Regions from separate parts of the Streptomyces sp. NPDC002643 genome, predicted to be linked through region 1. Evidence: riboswitches for the same ligand, from Rfam matches in the RefSeq annotation. Region 1 holds a riboswitch; the other holds the start of a gene.
What was found. A riboswitch is a leader RNA that binds a small molecule or an ion and turns the genes downstream of it on or off. The one in region 1 is predicted to bind glycine.
Positions count from the first base shown of each region.

Region 1 (8,379 bases):
AACAGCACGTTCGCCCGATCCCCCCATCGCTCTGGGGGAGTCTTCAACGGTCCAGCGATCAGGCACCAGACCTGGCCGCGAATGTATGCGCAACCGTGATGTGGCCAGCGGAGTTCCGGAATCCGGACATCACGCTCTGGTGAGCGGCGAAGGGAGGAGACGGAAGCGCCCCGCACGCTCCCTGTCGTCGGCTCTCAACCTTCCCCGCACATCGCCGACTTCGCACGGCGGCACGGCGATCGCCGCCCCACCGGGCGGCGTTCGGGCAGCTCAGGGAGACGGCGAACACGGTATGAGCCGTCATCACGGCCGGGGCGTGTCCCGCGATCCATTGATCCAGGAAAGGGAGTTGTACGCCCCGAGCCGTGGTCGGCGTGGGGCCGAGGGCGCTCAGTAGCCGCCGGGGTATCCGTACCCGCCCGCCGCCGGGGCCTGGGCCGGGGCGCCGTGGGCCTCGCGGTCGTAGAAGGGGCGGGCGGCGGCGCGCAGCCACATCGCGACGGGGTCGTACTCGTCGGACATGGCGACCGTGGAGACGGGCAGTCCGTCCGGGACCGCGCCGATCGACTGCTGCATCATCGCGCGCACCGAGTCCACCGCCGGCGGCGACGTGTCGTACACATCGAGGCCGATCGCCAGATACGGGGCCCCGAGCGCGGGCTGCACCCAGGCGCGGCGCAGGGAGCGCACGGCGTGCGTGCGGTGGGCGTTCTGTGTCAGCAGGGCGTAGAACTGGGGGATCTCGATGGCCGGTTCGGACATCCTGAGGGGTCCGGCCGGCTGGCGCTCCAGCCCCGTGGCGATACGGCGCAGATCCAGCCAGGGGATGCCGACGCCGCCGCCCTGGGCGTGCGGGTTGAGCCAGAGGCCGTAGTGGTCCGGGTAGAGGGTGCGGGCCACGTCGAGGCCGTCGACGACCTCGTAGCTGCGGTTCCAGCCGCTGGCGGAGAGTTCCTGGGCGGAGGTCACGCACGGGGCGTAGTTGAAGCCGTCGACCTCCATGTTGCCGTACTGGGCGTCCGGGGAGCCGGCCTGGCCGTGCCACAGGAGCATCCAGATCTGGCCGGTGGAGGGGGCCGCGAGGGCGCGCAGCAGCGCCTCGTAGGCGTCGTAGCGCCCGGGCGTCACCTGGCGCAGCATGTGCTCGACCTGCCCGGTCGCGATGCTTGCGCTCACGTCGGCCGCCCTTCTTCCTGGACCTTGGTTATAGGAACAGCTTAGGTGGTGTGGGGGTTGAGCCGGTCAGGGCTCGGGGGGTGATGTGCGTTGCGGGGTGCGGGTGCGTTGTGGCTGGTCGCGCCCTGCGGCGGAGCCGCATATGTCAGGGCCCCGCGCCCCTAAAAGACCTGTCAGTAGCCCTGCTGGTAAAAGGGCCGTACCTTCTCCCTCAGCCAGTCGCCCACCGGGTCCTGGGCCACGTCCATGAAGACCATGTTGACCGGCCATGGGACGGGGGCCTTGGCCAGGGCTCGGCCCAGGGCGGCCAACGGGACCGTGCGGTCGGCTTCCCAGGAGATGAGTTCGACGCCGATGAACATGACCGGTGCGGCCGTCTCGATCGCGGCGAGGCAGCGGCGGGCGGAGAGGACCACGCCCGTGCCGGCGAACTCGGCGGAGGCGGCCGCCAGGAAGTCCACCGGGTCGTCCTGCCAGTCCGGTTCGAAGAGGCGGACCCGGGCGCCGCTCGCCCCGCCGTCCAGCGGGGAGTGTCCGGCCCGGCACAGCTCGGCCACGGCGGGCGGGGGCAGCGGGATGCCGACGACACCGTCGGGGTTGAGGGCGAGACCGACCTGCGGGGGCAGACCCCGGGCGAACTCCACGGCCGGGGCGATGGTGTACGACATGTGGTTGCCGACGACCTGGCGGAACTGCTCCTCGGAGCTGAACACCGGCACATACGCCTGGCCGTCGATCTCCATGGTGGGCAGATCAAGTTGGGTGCTGCCGGGGTTACCGCCCTCGGGCAGCGGCACCCACACAAAGCTCCTGGCCAGCACCTCCACGATCCGTGCCCCCGCGGTCGGTACCCCCAGCGAGGCCGACAGCACCTCCTCCAGCTCATTGCCGGGCCACCCCCCGTGCCCATGGGGATGCACCTGTGCCGGAAAGTCCGCCGGGAAATCCATCTGCCGCCTACCGCTTCAAGCCGTGATGCTGTTGTCCCAGCACTTTATCGCCACCGGCCGAGACCAAAAGGGGCGCGGGGCCCTGACATATGCGGCTCCGCCGCGGGGCGCGAACAACCACAGCGAACCCGCACCCCGCAACGCACGGAACCACCCGAGCTCTTCCCGCCCCATCCTCACTCCTCCGCACTACCCGACGAAGTCGATCCGCACCAACCCCTCCGCGGCCTCCCGATCAATCAACACCGCCGCCCCACACCCCTCCGGCAACCGCCCCTTCTCCACCGCCCGCAACAGCCTCCCCATCGCCCCCCGATGCCGAGCGAACGCATACCGTGACACCCCACGCCCTCGCTCACGCTGCCCATCTCGCGCCTGACCAGGGGAAACATCCAGCAACAGCAGATGCAACGTCCCCCCACGCCGCCGCGCCTCCCGCGCCAGCCACTGCCGTACCCACGCCTGCGCCCCGCAGTCGTGCACGACGACGCCCTCGCCGGTCCTGAGCGCGCGCCGCAACCCCGCGTAGTGGGCGAGGCGCACGAGCGGCCGATACACGGCGTACGGCAGGAACGCGGCGAGGCGGGCGTCGAAGCGGTCGCGGGTGTCCTGGGAGTCGATACGGATACCCGGCACGGCCCGCCGCATGAGCGTGGACTTGCCGCTGCCGGGGAGCCCGGTCACCACGACGAGGTCGCGCGGTCCGAAGGACAGCTCGTGCGGGCTGCGTCCGCCGCGCTCCCGGAGGTCGCGGACGACCGCTCTGGGGAACGGGCCGCAGGCCTCAGCGGCCCGGGCGGCGGGCTGTGTGGGCAGCGTGATGCCCGAGGTCGTCGCGTACGCCGTGGTCCTGTTCACCGTGATCGTCCTCCCCAGGGGCTGGGAAACCCATCCCCAACGACTGTAAAGAGAAGGTAATGCCCGAGCCCCCCGGTTTCACTCGTCTTATTGCCACAGGAGTGCTACGGGCCGCTGTGCATCGCCCATGGCGGCTGTGCCTCGCCCATGGCCGCTGTCCCCCACCTGTGAAGGGTGCCCCTGCCGCACCGCGCCGATGCGTGCGATGATGTGCCCGCCAACTGCATACCGGCCGTTTGAATCCGCGCGGGAGAGTCCCCGGCGACGCCTCACCGAAGCGCGTCGCAGGGGCGCCGAAGGAGCAAGTTCCTCCCTTGAATCTCTCAGGCCCCGTTACCGCGCGGGCGAGGCACATCTGAAAAGCGGGCCGCCCCCTTCCTCCGGGAAGTGGCGTGGCCCCACCCAAGGTGCAAGCCAGGATCTTTTGCCGATCATGGCGAACCTCTCAGGTTCCGATGACAGATGGGGAGGGTCCACCTCGCCCGTCATGCCCCGTCATGCCCTTGGAGACGACCGACCGATGAGCAGTTCCGAATCCATGAGCGCTGCCGAGTCCGCCGGCCCGCGCCGCACCGCGCTCGACGCCCTGCATCGCTCGCTCGGCGCCACGATGACCGACTTTGCGGGCTGGGACATGCCCCTGCGATACGGCTCCGAGCGCGACGAGCACAACGCCGTACGCACGAAGGCCGGGCTCTTCGACCTCTCCCACATGGGTGAGATCACCGTCACCGGCCCCCAGGCCGCCGGCCTCCTCGACCACGCCCTCGTGGGGAACATCGGGGGCGTCGCGGTCGGCCGGGCCCGCTACACCATGATCTGCCGCGAGGACGGCGGCATCCTCGACGACCTGATCGTCTACCGCACGGCGGACACCGAGTACCTGGTCGTCGCCAACGCCTCCAACGCCCAGGTGGTGCTGGACGCGCTGATGGAGCGCGCGTCCGGCTTCGACGCGGAGGTGCGGGACGACCGGGACGCGTACGCGCTGATCGCCGTGCAGGGCCCCGAGTCCCCCGGCATCGTCAAGGCGCTCTCCCCCAGAGTCTCGACTTCGCTCGATCCGGGAGGTGCCCCCATCGCCGATCTCGACGGTCTGAAGTACTACGCGGGTCTGCCCGGCACGGTCGCGGGCGTCCCGGCGCTGATCGCCCGCACCGGGTACACCGGCGAGGACGGCTTCGAGCTGTTCGTGAAGCCCGAGCACGCCGTCGAGCTGTGGCAGGCGCTGACCAAGGCGGGCGAGGGTGCCGGTCTGGTGCCGTGCGGGCTGTCCTGCCGGGACACGCTGCGTCTGGAGGCGGGGATGCCGCTGTACGGGCATGAGCTGTCGACCTCCCTCACCCCCTTCGACGCCGGGCTCGGCCGGGTGGTGAAGTTCGAGAAGGAGGGCGACTTCGTGGGGCGCGCGGCGCTGGCCGAGGCCGCCGCGCGTGCCGCCGAGAATCCGCCGCGCGTCCTGGTCGGTCTGATCGCCGAGGGGCGGCGGGTGCCGCGCGCCGGGTACCCGGTCGTCTCCGGCGGCGAGGTCATCGGCGAGGTCACCTCCGGTGCCCCCTCCCCCACCCTGGGCAGGCCCATCGCCATGGCGTACGTCGACGCCGCGCACTCCGCGCCGGGCACGGCCGGGGTCGGTGTGGACATCCGCGGCAGCCACGAGCCGTACGAGGTCGTGGCGCTGCCGTTCTACAAGCGCCGCAAGTGACACCGTCGTAGGCGTTCCGAGTCGGCGTCCGGCGTGACCCTGGGCACATGCGCCCAGCTCACGCCCCGTCTCCGTATTCCCCTTTCCGTAGTCCCCCTTCATCAGTGGTCCCCCGCGTACAGGAGAATTCAGGCCATGAGCAACCCCCAGCAGCTGCGTTACAGCAAGGAGCACGAGTGGCTGTCGGGCGCCGAGGACGGCGTCTCGACGGTCGGCATCACGGAGTTCGCGGCGAACGCGCTCGGCGATGTCGTCTACGCCCAGCTCCCCGAGGTGGGCTCCACGGTGACCGCGGGCGAGGCCTGCGGTGAGCTGGAGTCGACGAAGTCGGTCAGCGAGCTCTACGCGCCGGTCAGCGGTGAGATCACCGCGGTCAACGAGGACGTGGTCGAGGACCCGTCGCTGGTGAACACCGCCCCGTTCGAGGGCGGCTGGCTGTTCAAGGTACGTGTCGCGGAGGAGCCGGCCGATCTGCTCTCCGCCGACGAGTACACCGCCCACACCGCCGGCTAGGAGCCGTAGACCTTCATGTCTGACACCACTGAGCTGTCGCTACTCAACACTCCCCTGCACGAACTGGACCCGGATGTCGCCGCCGCCGTCGACGCCGAGCTGAACCGCCAGCAGTCCACGCTGGAGATGATCGCCTCCGAGAACTTCGCGCCGGTCGCGGTCATGGAGGCCCAGGGTTCGGTCCTGACCAACAAGTACGCCGAGGGCTACCCCGGCCGCCGCTACTACGGCGGCTGTGAGCACGTCGATGTCGCCGAGCAGATCGCCATCGACCGGGTGAAGGCGCTGTTCGGCGCCGAGTACGCCAATGTGCAGCCCCACTCGGGTGCCTCCGCCAACCAGGCCGCGCTCTTCGCGCTCGCCCAGCCCGGGGACACGATCCTGGGTCTGGACCTGGCGCACGGCGGCCACCTCACCCACGGGATGCGGCTGAACTTCTCCGGCAAGCAGTTCAACGTGGTCCCGTACCACGTGGACGACTCCGGTCTCGTCGACATAGACGAGGTCGAGCGGCTGGCCAAGGAGCACCGGCCGAAGGTGATCATCGCCGGGTGGTCGGCGTATCCGCGTCAGCTGGACTTCGCGGCCTTCCGGCGGATAGCCGACGAGGTCGAGGCGTATCTGTGGGTCGACATGGCCCACTTCGCGGGGCTCGTCGCGGCCGGGCTGCACCCGAACCCCGTCGAGTACGCGGATGTCGTCACCTCCACAACCCACAAGACGCTCGGCGGCCCGCGCGGCGGGATCATCCTCGCCAAGCAGGACTTCGCGAAGAAGCTCAACTCCTCGGTCTTTCCCGGCTTCCAGGGCGGTCCGCTGGAGCATGTCATCGCCGCCAAGGCGGTGTCGTTCAAGGTGGCCGCTTCGGAGGAGTTCAAGGAGCGGCAACGGCGTACGGTCGAGGGCGCGCGGATTCTGGCGGAGCGTCTGACGGCCGCCGACGCGCGTGCGGCCGGGGTGAACGTGCTGTCCGGTGGCACCGACGTCCACCTCCTCCTCGTCGATCTGCGGGAGTCGGAGCTGGACGGGCGGCAGGCGGAGGACCGTCTCCACGAGGTCGGTATCACCGTCAACCGCAACGCCGTCCCGAACGACCCGCGTCCGCCGATGGTGACGTCGGGCCTGCGGATCGGCACCCCGGCGCTGGCGACGCGCGGCTTCACGGCGGAGGACTTCGCGGAGGTCGCGGACGTCATCGCCGAGACGCTGAAGCCGTCCTACGACGCGGAGGCGCTCAAGGCGCGGGTGAAGGCGCTGGCGGACAAGCACCCGCTGTATCCGGGGCTGGGGAAGTAACCAGGTAACCCCGCGTTCACGGGCTCGTAGTCCCGTTCTTGAGGGGCGCCGCGCACACTGGACGGTGAGCGCGGTGCCCCATCCCCTTGCACCACCCCCCGTTCTGAGGAGTCACCGTGGCCATCTCGGTCTTCGACCTGTTCTCGATCGGCATCGGCCCGTCCAGCTCCCACACGGTCGGCCCCATGCGCGCGGCCCGGATGTTCGCCCGCCGGCTGCGCAACGAGGAGCTGCTGCCGTCGGTGGTCTCGCTGCGCTGCGAGCTGTACGGCTCGCTGGGCGCGACCGGCCATGGCCATGGCACCCCCAAGGCCGTACTCCTCGGGCTGGAGGGCGCCTCGCCGCGCACGGTGGACGTGGAGTCGGCGGACGAAAGGGTGGAGTCGATCAAGGAGTCGAAACGTATCCGGCTCCTCGGCGAGCACGAGATCCGCTTCTCCTTCGACAAGGACCTGGTGCTGCACCGCCGTAAGGCGCTGCCGTACCACGCCAACGGCATGACGATCCGGGCGTACGACGCCTCGGGGGCGGAGGTGCTGGCGAAGACGTACTACTCGGTGGGCGGCGGCTTCGTGGTGGACGAGGACGCCGTGGGCGCGGACCGTATCAAGCTGGACGACACCCCGCTGAAGTACCCCTTCCGCACCGGCGACGAGCTGTTGCGTCAGACGAGGGAGACGGGGCTGTCGATCTCCGCGCTGATGCTGGAGAACGAGCGGGCCTGGCGGAGCGAGGAGGAGATCCGTACCGGGCTGCTGGAGATCTGGCGGGTGATGCAGACCTGTGTCTCGCGCGGTATGAGCCGTGAGGGCATCCTGCCGGGCGGGCTGCGGGTCCGCCGTCGCGCCGCCGTCTCCGCACGTCAACTCCGCGCGGAGGGCGACCCGTCGGCCCGCTCGATGGAGTGGATCACGCTGTACGCGATGGCCGTGAACGAGGAGAACGCGGCCGGGGGCCGGGTGGTGACCGCCCCGACGAACGGCGCGGCCGGCATCATCCCGGCGGTCCTGCACTACTACGTCAACTTCGTGCCCGGTGCCGACGACGAGGGTGTCGTCCGCTTTCTGCTGGCCGCCGGGGCGATCGGGCTGCTCTTCAAGGAGAACGCGTCCATCTCCGGCGCCGAGGTCGGCTGCCAGGGCGAGGTCGGCTCGGCCTGCTCCATGGCGGCGGGCGCGCTGGCCGAGGTGCTCGGCGGCAGCCCCGAACAGGTCGAGAACGCCGCCGAGATCGGCATGGAACACAACCTGGGCCTGACCTGCGACCCCGTCGGCGGCCTCGTCCAGATCCCCTGCATCGAACGCAACGGCATGGCCGCCGTCAAGGCCGTCACCGCCGCCCGCATGGCCCTGCGCGGCGACGGCTCCCACAAGGTGTCCCTGGACAAGGTCATCAAGACGATGAAGGACACGGGCGCCGACATGTCCGTCAAGTACAAGGAGACGGCGCGGGGTGGGTTGGCGGTGAACATCATCGAGTGCTGAGGGGAACGGGGCATGGCCCGCCGCACCGGGTAGTACCGCCTCGCACCGGCCGGTGGGGGGTCACCGGTCCGCGACGGCCACGGGGTCGGCGCCGCTCTTGAGGGCGGTGGGGAGTTGGGAGCGGCGGCGGATGCCGAGTTTGCGGTAGGCGCTCGTGAGGTGGGTTTCCACGGTGCGGCGGGCGAGGTGGAGGAGGTCGGCTATCTCGGTGTTGGTGCGGCCTTCCGCCGCGAAGGCCGTGATGCGGCGTTCGGCGTCGGTGAGGGAGTCCGGGCCGGTCAAGGGCGTCGTCGTGCGGCGGGCGCCGCCCTCGCGCAGGGCCTCCTCCGCCATCGACCGCATCCGGGTCACGCCGAGGCGTTCGGCGCGTTCGGCCGCCTCGCGGAGGGCGTCGCGG
Region 1 is NZ_JBSFVY010000007.1:47,946-56,324, reverse strand. Features, by position in the region: gene ACWD4G_RS12685 (enhanced serine sensitivity protein SseB C-terminal domain-containing protein) at 391-1,176, opposite strand; gene ACWD4G_RS12680 (enhanced serine sensitivity protein SseB) at 1,350-2,126, opposite strand; gene ACWD4G_RS12675 (AAA family ATPase) at 2,316-2,990, opposite strand; glycine riboswitch at 3,222-3,333, shown strand; glycine riboswitch at 3,335-3,456, shown strand; gene gcvT (glycine cleavage system aminomethyltransferase GcvT) at 3,523-4,689, shown strand; gene gcvH (glycine cleavage system protein GcvH) at 4,825-5,202, shown strand; gene glyA (serine hydroxymethyltransferase) at 5,236-6,498, shown strand; gene ACWD4G_RS12655 (L-serine ammonia-lyase) at 6,615-7,982, shown strand; gene ACWD4G_RS12650 (AAA family ATPase) at 8,043-8,379, opposite strand, start outside.

Region 2 (8,379 bases), on a different contig from region 1:
CCCACTCCCCGCCGAGCGCGGCGGCGGTGTGCGGAGCGTTCCGCAGCGGATTGTCGTCGGCGGGCCACTCCCCCGACCCGACCTTCTCGATCTCCGCCCGGATCGCGATCATCGCCTCGCAGAACCGATCCAGCTCGGCGAGGTCCTCCGACTCCGTCGGCTCGATCATCAGCGTCCCCGCCACCGGGAACGACATCGTCGGCGCGTGGAAGCCGTAGTCGATCAACCGCTTGGCGATGTCGTCCACGCTCACCCCGGTCGCCTTGGTCAGCGGCCGCAGATCGACGATGCACTCGTGCGCGACGAGCCCGCCCGGCCCCGTGTACAGCACGGGGTAGTGCGGCTCCAGCCGCTTGGCGATGTAGTTGGCGCTGAGCACCGCCACCTGGGTGGCCCGCTTGAGCCCCTCCCCGCCCATGAGCCGCACATACGCCCACGAGATCGGCAGTATGCCCGCCGACCCCCAGGGCGCCGCCGAGATCGGCCCCACACCCGTCTCGGGCCCGGCGGCGGGCTGCAGCGGATGGTTCGGCAGATGGGGCGCCAGATGCGCACGCACCGCCACCGGCCCGACACCCGGGCCACCGCCACCGTGCGGAATGCAGAACGTCTTGTGCAGATTCAGATGCGAGACGTCCCCACCGAAGCGCCCCGGCTTGGCGAGCCCCACCAGCGCGTTGAGGTTGGCCCCGTCGACATACACCTGCCCGCCGGCGTCGTGCACCTGAGCGCAGATGTCGGCGACGTGCTCCTCGAAGACACCGTGCGTCGACGGGTACGTGATCATCAGCACCGCCAGCTCGTCACGGTACTGCTCGATCTTCGCCCGCAGATCCTCGACGTCGATCTCACCGTCCTCGGCGGTCCTCACGACGACGACCTTCATCCCGGCCATGACGGCACTGGCGGCGTTCGTCCCGTGCGCGGACGACGGAATGAGACACACCGTCCGCTGCTCGTCCCCGCCCGCCCGGTGGTACCCGCGTACGGCCAGCAGCCCCGCCAGCTCCCCCTGCGATCCGGCGTTCGGCTGGAGGCTGACCTTGTCGTACCCGGTGACCTCGGCCAGCCGCTCCTCCAGCTCATGGATGAGCGTGAGATAGCCCTGAGCCTGCTCGGCGGGCGCGAACGGGTGCAGCTGCCCGAACTCGGGCCACGTCACCGGCTCCATCTCGGTGGTCGCGTTGAGCTTCATCGTGCAGGAGCCGAGCGGGATCATGCCCCGGTCCAGTGCGTAGTCCCGGTCGGCGAGCCGCCGCAGATACCGCAGCATCGCGGTCTCGGACCGGTGCTGATGGAACACCGGGTGCGTGAGATACGCGTCGCCCCGCAGCAGCCCCTCCGGCAGCACGTCCCCGGCAGCCGCATCGAGCGCCTCGACATCGCCGTCCACCCCGAACGCGCCCCATACGGCAGCGAGCTGCGCCCGCGTGGTGGTCTCGTCACAGGAAATCGACACCGAATCGCCGTCGACGAGGTGCAGATTCACGCCGTTCTCCCGAGCCGCCGCCACGACCTCGGCAGCGCGCCCCGGCACCCGCACGGTCACCGTGTCGAAGTAGGCACCGTGCACCACCTCGACCCCGCCCGCGGTGAGACCGGCGGCCAGGACGGAGGCGTACCGATGGGTACGCCGGGCGATGGTGCGCAGCCCCTCGGGCCCGTGGTACACCGCGTACATCCCCGCCATGACCGCCAGCAGCACCTGAGCCGTGCAGATATTGCTGGTCGCCTTCTCCCGGCGGATGTGCTGCTCCCGCGTCTGCAGGGCGAGCCGGTACGCCTTGTGTCCGTCCGCGTCCACGGACACCCCGACGAGCCGCCCGGGCAGGGAACGCGCGAACTTCTCGTGCACGGCCATGTAACCGGCGTGCGGCCCGCCGAAGCCCATCGGCACCCCGAACCGCTGCGTCGTCCCGACCGCGATGTCGGCGCCCAGTTCCCCGGGCGAGGTCAGCAATGTCAGCGCGAGCAGATCAGCGGCGACGGTGACGAGAGCCCCCAGCCCGTGTGCCTGCTCGACGACGGGCTTGAGGTCCCGCACGGCCCCGGAGGCGCCGGGGTACTGGAGCAGCACCCCGTTGATCTCACGTGCGGCGATGTCCTCAGGAATCCCGTCGGTCAGATCCGCGACGACCACCTCGACCCCGGTCGGCTCGGCCCGCGTCCGAAGCACGGCCACGGTCTGCGGAAAGGTATCCGCATCGACGAGGAAGAGCCCCTTCTTGTTCTTCCCCATCCGCCGCGACAGGGCCATGGCCTCGGCGGCGGCCGTCCCCTCGTCGAGCAACGAGGCACCGGAGGTCGGCAGCCCCGTCAGATCCGCGACCATGGTCTGGAAATTCAGCAGCGCCTCTAGTCGCCCCTGGGAAATCTCGGGCTGATACGGCGTGTACGCCGTATACCAAGCGGGGTTCTCCATCACATTCCGCAGGATGACGGGCGGAGTGAACGTCCCGTAGTACCCGAGCCCGATCATCGACCCGACGACCTGATTGCGATCGGCGAGCGCCCGCAACTCGGCGAGCACCTCGGCCTCGGTCCGCGCCCCCGGCAGCTCCAGGGCCTCGGCGTTCTTGATCACATCCGGTACGGCCGCGGCCGTCAGCTCGTCGAGCGAGCCGTACCCGACCTGCGCGAGCATCTTGGCCCGGGCCTCGACATCGGGCCCGATGTGACGCCGTTCGAACGGAATCCCCTGTTCGAGATCTGTGAGCGGAATGTGTTGACCGGTCATTGCGGAGGCCTCCTGGTCCGACGACCTTCGAGGGGCACCACGGGACGGGTGCCCGGACGGCCTCCCCCTCTGTCATCTCGACCTGAGAGCTTCACCGGCCCGGGTACGGACCGGCTTTCACCGTCGGTGAGAGCGGAAACCGTCGACACCCGCTCTGCTTTCCAGAGTGACCTCGTCCGTGCGGTACGTGAGCCTGAGAGATTCCGGGGAGGATTTGCTCCTTCGGCGCCTCCGGATGGTGTCCGGAGAACTCTCCCGCACGGGGTCAGCAGCCGCTGCCAGCGTATCAGCGGGCGCAACGCACGGTCTTCGAGTGGCCCCTCACCGCGATGTGCCTTTTCGTAGTGGTAGGCGATGAGTGATGACTCGCGAATCCTCTGCGACCACTTGGAGGGCCCGTGCAGACCGACATCGATCCGCGCAATCTGATCGGCCGCAAGGCGTTCGACCGCAAGGGCACCAAGATCGGTACGGTCGACGAGGTCTATCTGGACGACGCCACCGGCACGCCCGAGTGGGCCGCGATACGCATGGGCCTCTTCGGCCGCGATGCCTTCGTCCCCCTGGAGCCCAGCGAACTCGTCGAGGGCACCCTCCACGTCCCCTTCGACCGCGCCCTCATCAAGGACGCCCCCGACTTCGGAGTGGGCCGCCATCTCTCCCCCGAACAGGAACTCCAGCTCTACCACCACTACGGCCTGGACACAGCCCCGCCCCCGCCCCCGGACCACGACTTCGGCCATATCTCGGACCAGGAAACCCCCTGACCCGACCCCCACCCGGCCCTCAGCCCGCCGCCCCCGACTCCAGCTTCGGCCCCACGCCATCCGATATCAGCGGCAACGGCTCGGCCGGCTCCAGATCGGGGTCGTCCACCCGAAACGTCCGCACCCTCCCCGGCTCGGACCCCGGCGTCTCGAACCGCACGGTCACCCGCCCGAGCCCGCTCCCCTGCACCCACCCGTGCCCGTACTCGGCATGCCGCACATCGTTCCCGGCCCGCCACTGCCGCTCGACGGGCCCGCTCTCCTCCACCACGACCTCCTCCACCGTCTCCTCCTCGACGAGATCCGGCTCCCCCGCGGCCTGGGCGAACAGATCCTCCTGCGTGTAGTCGGCGAGCCCACTCACCCCGACCCCCAGCAGCCGCACCCCACCGGTCGTGTCCACGGCCTCCAGCAGCCGCCCCGCCGCCTCCCGCACCACCGCGGGATCGTCGGTCGGCCCCCGCAACGTCTCGGACCGCGTCAGCGTCGAGAAATCGAACCGCCGCACCTTCAGCACGATGGTCCGCCCCGACAGCCCGGCCCCCCTCAGCCGCCGTACACACCGATCGGCCAGCCGCCGCACCTCCATCCGCACCCGCACCCGGTCATGGATGTCCACGTCATATGTGTCCTCCACCGACACGGACTTCGTGTCCCGCTCGGCCACCACGGCCCGGTCGTCCCGCGCCAGCGCCATCGCGTACAGCCCATGCCCATGGGCCTTCCCCAACAGCCGTACGACCTCGTCCTCCCCCGCCTCCGCGATCTCCTCGACCGTGGTGATCCCGGCCCGCCGCAGATGATCCCCGGTCGCCGGCCCCACCCCCGGCAGAATCCGCACCGACATCGGCCCCAGCAACGCCCCCTCGGTCCCCGGCTCGATCAGCACCAGCCCATCGGGCTTCGCCTGCTCCGACGCGATCTTCGCGAGCATCTTCGAAGCCGCGAGCCCCACGGAACCCGTCAGCCCGGTCACCGCCCGGATATCGGCGCGCAGCTTCACCCCGGTCAGCCGCGCCGACTCCTCGTCCCAGGCCGCTCCCCCGGCCTCCAGATCCACGAACGCCTCATCGAGGCTCAACGGCTCCACCAGCGGCGACAACGCCCGCAGCAGCCCCATGACCTGGTCGCTGATGGCCCGATAGAACGTGAAGCGCGGCGTGAGATACGCGGCGTTCGGCGCGAGCCGCCGCGCCTGCGCCATGGGCATGGCCGAGTGCACACCGAACACCCGGGCCTCGTACGACGCGGTGGCCACCACACCGCGCGGACCGAGCCCACCCACGATGACGGCCTTGCCGCGCAGGCTCGGCTTGGATGCCTGCTCCGCCGAGGCGTAGAAGGCATCCATGTCGAGATGCAGGATCGTGGGCGTGGTTCTCACATCTCCGATGCTGCCCTACGCCACTGACAACGCCCCACCAGAGCCGCCTCGGCGCTCCCTGGCTTCAGCCTCAAACCGGGTGAGGTGCCCTCACACGGCCCGGTGCGGCCTCACACCGCCCGGTTGCGCCTACGCGCCAGCTCATCCGCCGGGTTGTGCCCGACCAGCGTCTCCCCGGTGTCCACCCGCTCTCCGTGCAACTGCGAGAGAGCGCTTTCCACATCACGCCAAACGACCCCGACAGCGATCCCGAAGATCCCCTGTCCGCCTTGCAGCAACGCGTGAACCTCGTCCGGCGATGTGCACTCATACACAGTGGCGCCATCGCTCATCAACGTCATCCGCTCAAGATCGCTGAACCCCTGCTCCCGGAGGTGCTGGACAGCCGTGCGAATGTTCTGCAGGGACACGCCCGTGTCGAGGAACCGTTTCACGATCTTCAGGACGACGACGTCCCGGAAGCTGTAGAGGCGCTGCGTCCCCGACCCATGGGCGGGCCGCACGCTCGGCTCCACGAGCCCGGTGCGGGCCCAGTAGTCGAGCTGCCGATAGGTGATGCCGGCCGCCGCACACGCGGTGGGGCCCCGGTAGCCGATGTTCTCGTGCGGCTCGGGGGCCGCCTGCGTACCGTCCTGTACGGCCATGGGCCGCTGTGGGACTTGACCGGCCGCGCCGCCGCGATGGGGGTATCCCCCGCTCGGGTGAAGCCGAGAGCTGTAGGGAGGGTACGGGCCGCTCTCCCCCAGACCGCGTCCGGGGGCACCCCCAGCCGTCGTACCGTCGCCGCTGCTTCTCACGCCGACCTCCGTCCTTGACCTGCCTTCTCGACGGTAGGCAGCCATCAGGGGTGCGTCAACGACCATCGCACTCGCCACGCCGAGTGATAATCACCCTGAGAGTGGTTTCCCGTGCCCTTCCGCGGGGAAAGGCTAGCCGAATGCTCAGCGCCGGACCCGCCCGGCACCACCCTGGTCCGGGCGACCGAAGCAACGGCACATGGGCGCACTCAACGGGCTCACGGCCCCGCACCCCGCGCGATCCCGCGCACCGGCGTCACTGGCTGTTGGTGCCGAAGTCCTCGGGCGAGATCTGGTCGAGGAACTCGCGGAACTTCTCCACCTCGTCCTCCTGCTCGTCCGGGATGGCGATACCCGCGTCATCGAGCACACCGTCACTGCCGAAGATCGGCGTACCGGTCCGCAGCGCCAGCGCTATGGCGTCGGACGGCCGCGCGCTGACCTCGACCCCACTGGCGAACACCAGCTCCGCGTAGAAGACGCCCTCACGCAGGTCGGTGATGCGCACTTCCGTGAGCTCCTGGCCGACGGCCTCCAGCACGTCCTTGAACAGATCGTGGGTCAGCGGTCGCGCGGGGGCCATGCCCTGCTGGGCGAAAGCGATCGCCGTCGCCTCCCCTGGGCCGATCCAGATGGGGAGGTAACGGTCGCCTCCCACTTCACGCAGGAGCACGATCGGCTGGTTGGAGGGCATTTCGACCCGGACACCTACGACATCGAGCTCGTTCACACAGCAACCCTAGGCCGTGCTCGGGATGTTTGGGTAGTCGGGCACAGATCGGCCGACCGATCCGCCACAGGCGAACACCCCGCTTCAGCGAAGCCGTACACCCAGCGCGCTCTGCACCAGCGCGGCATGCAGCTTGACCGTGAGCCCCGCCAGCTCCCTGGCACGCTCCTCCGCATGCGCTCTGGTCTGCGGATTGCGATGGCGCCGCAGCGGGGCGACGACCTGGTCGACGAGGCCCGCCTCACGGTCGGCGGCGGCCCTCATCACCCGCAGATGCCTGGGCTCGATGCCGAACCGTCCCAGTTCCACCACCAGTGTGGCGACGGTGAGGACCTCCGCGTCGTACGAGCCGTCCGCCAGCGGCGTCACAAGCCCGTACGACTCCCACTCGGCCAGCTGCTCCTCGTCGATCGCGGCGCCGGCGAGCAGCTCGGAGCGCCCGATCCTGGCGACCGCGGGCTCCTCGGGCTCCCCCAGGAGGTCGCTCAGGCGCTCCCCGTCGCCGATGTCGCGCTGACGGCCGACGGACGGCAGCCGTACGTCCTCACCGCGCTCCAGGGCCTCCAGATGCTCGCGGATCACCTTGAGCGGCAGATAGTGGTCCCGCTGCATCCTCAGGACATGGCCGAGGCGCTCGACGTCCTCGGGGCTGAACTTGCGATACCCCGAGGGGGTCCGCTGCGGCTCGATGAGCCCTTCCGACTCCAGGAAGCGGATCTTGGAGATCGTGACTTCGGGGAACTCCTCGCGCAGCGCGGTCAGCACCGTGCCGATGCTCATCAGGCCACTGTCCGCGGCGGCGGTGCCGTGGTCGGCACCACCGCTCGTTGTTCGAAGCATGGACCTTCCCTGGGGTCCCCCGGACGCGGTCCGGGGAGGGTCAGTAGCCCCGCTGGCTCGCGTAGAAGACCAGCCGGTACTTGCCGATCTGCACCTCGTCGCCGTTGTGCAGGGCGACCTGGTCGATGCGCTCGCGGTTGACGTACGTGCCGTTCAGGCTGCCGACGTCGGCGACCGTGAAGGAGCCGTCCTGGCCGCGGCGGAACTCCACGTGACGACGTGAGACGGTCACGTCGTCGAGGAAGATGTCGCTCTGCGGGTGGCGGCCGGCCGTGGTCAGGTCGCTGTCCAGCAGGAAGCGGCTGCCGGCGTTCGGTCCTCGGCGGACGACCAGGAGCGCCGAGCCGAGCGGCAGCGCGTCGACGGCGGCCTGTGCCTCGGGGGAGAGCGAGGGCAGCTGGGTCTGGCCGGTGACCTCGGAGTCGTAGGCCTCCAGGCCGGAGATGGAGATCGTGGAGGTCGTCTCGGACGGACGCTCGGGGACCGCGCCGGCCCTCAGCGGAGCACCGCAGTTCGAGCAGAAGCGGCTGTTCTCCGCGTTGCGGTTACCGCACCTCGTACACACCAGGGCCGACATCGACGGGTCCTCCGGAGCATTGGACGCATAGGGGCCGGAGGCAAACCCTCCACCCGGACTTGAGGTTGACGGGTCTGTGAAACCTATGCGGCCGGACTGTGCGGGGTCAACAGACGGCACGCCCTGACCTCCGGAAATGTCACCGCCCGGACCAGCGACCTGGTCCCGGAACAGCGGGCGGTCACCGCCCTGGCCCTCCGCCTCCGAAGGCTGCGCGCGATGACGGGAGGTCGCGTTGTCGCTACCCTCTCGCGCGCTCTTGCCGAACAACTTCGCAAACAACTTCACGGGCGATTCCCCTTGACCGAAACAGACCCGCCCGTGGGGCAGGACGAACCCTGACTGACCTCACTGGCCGACCCGGACATCCTCACAACGTCCGTCTCCACCAGACAGTTTCCACCACGCACCACCCATTCGATGCGCCGACCCCCCGCAACCTCATGCCCTCGCCGGACGGTCCCCATGCACCTGCGGTTCACTGGGAGGACGACCGAGCGTAGTCAGGCTGCTTCGCAGCCCGCAAGGCGTCCACGTCGATCTTGTC
Region 2 is NZ_JBSFVY010000047.1:5,571-13,949, reverse strand. Features, by position in the region: gene gcvP (aminomethyl-transferring glycine dehydrogenase) at 1-2,737, opposite strand, end outside; glycine riboswitch at 2,909-3,005, opposite strand; gene ACWD4G_RS41020 (PRC-barrel domain-containing protein) at 3,136-3,504, shown strand; gene ACWD4G_RS41015 (DNA polymerase IV) at 3,524-4,888, opposite strand; gene ACWD4G_RS41010 (MerR family transcriptional regulator) at 4,999-5,685, opposite strand; gene ACWD4G_RS41005 (bifunctional nuclease family protein) at 5,942-6,415, opposite strand; gene ftsR (transcriptional regulator FtsR) at 6,500-7,255, opposite strand; gene ACWD4G_RS40995 (FHA domain-containing protein) at 7,296-8,162, opposite strand; gene ACWD4G_RS40990 (DUF881 domain-containing protein) at 8,311-8,379, opposite strand, start outside.
Region 2: linked by a shared signal. The riboswitch ahead of gcvP (aminomethyl-transferring glycine dehydrogenase) and the one ahead of gcvT (glycine cleavage system aminomethyltransferase GcvT) in region 1 are both predicted to bind glycine.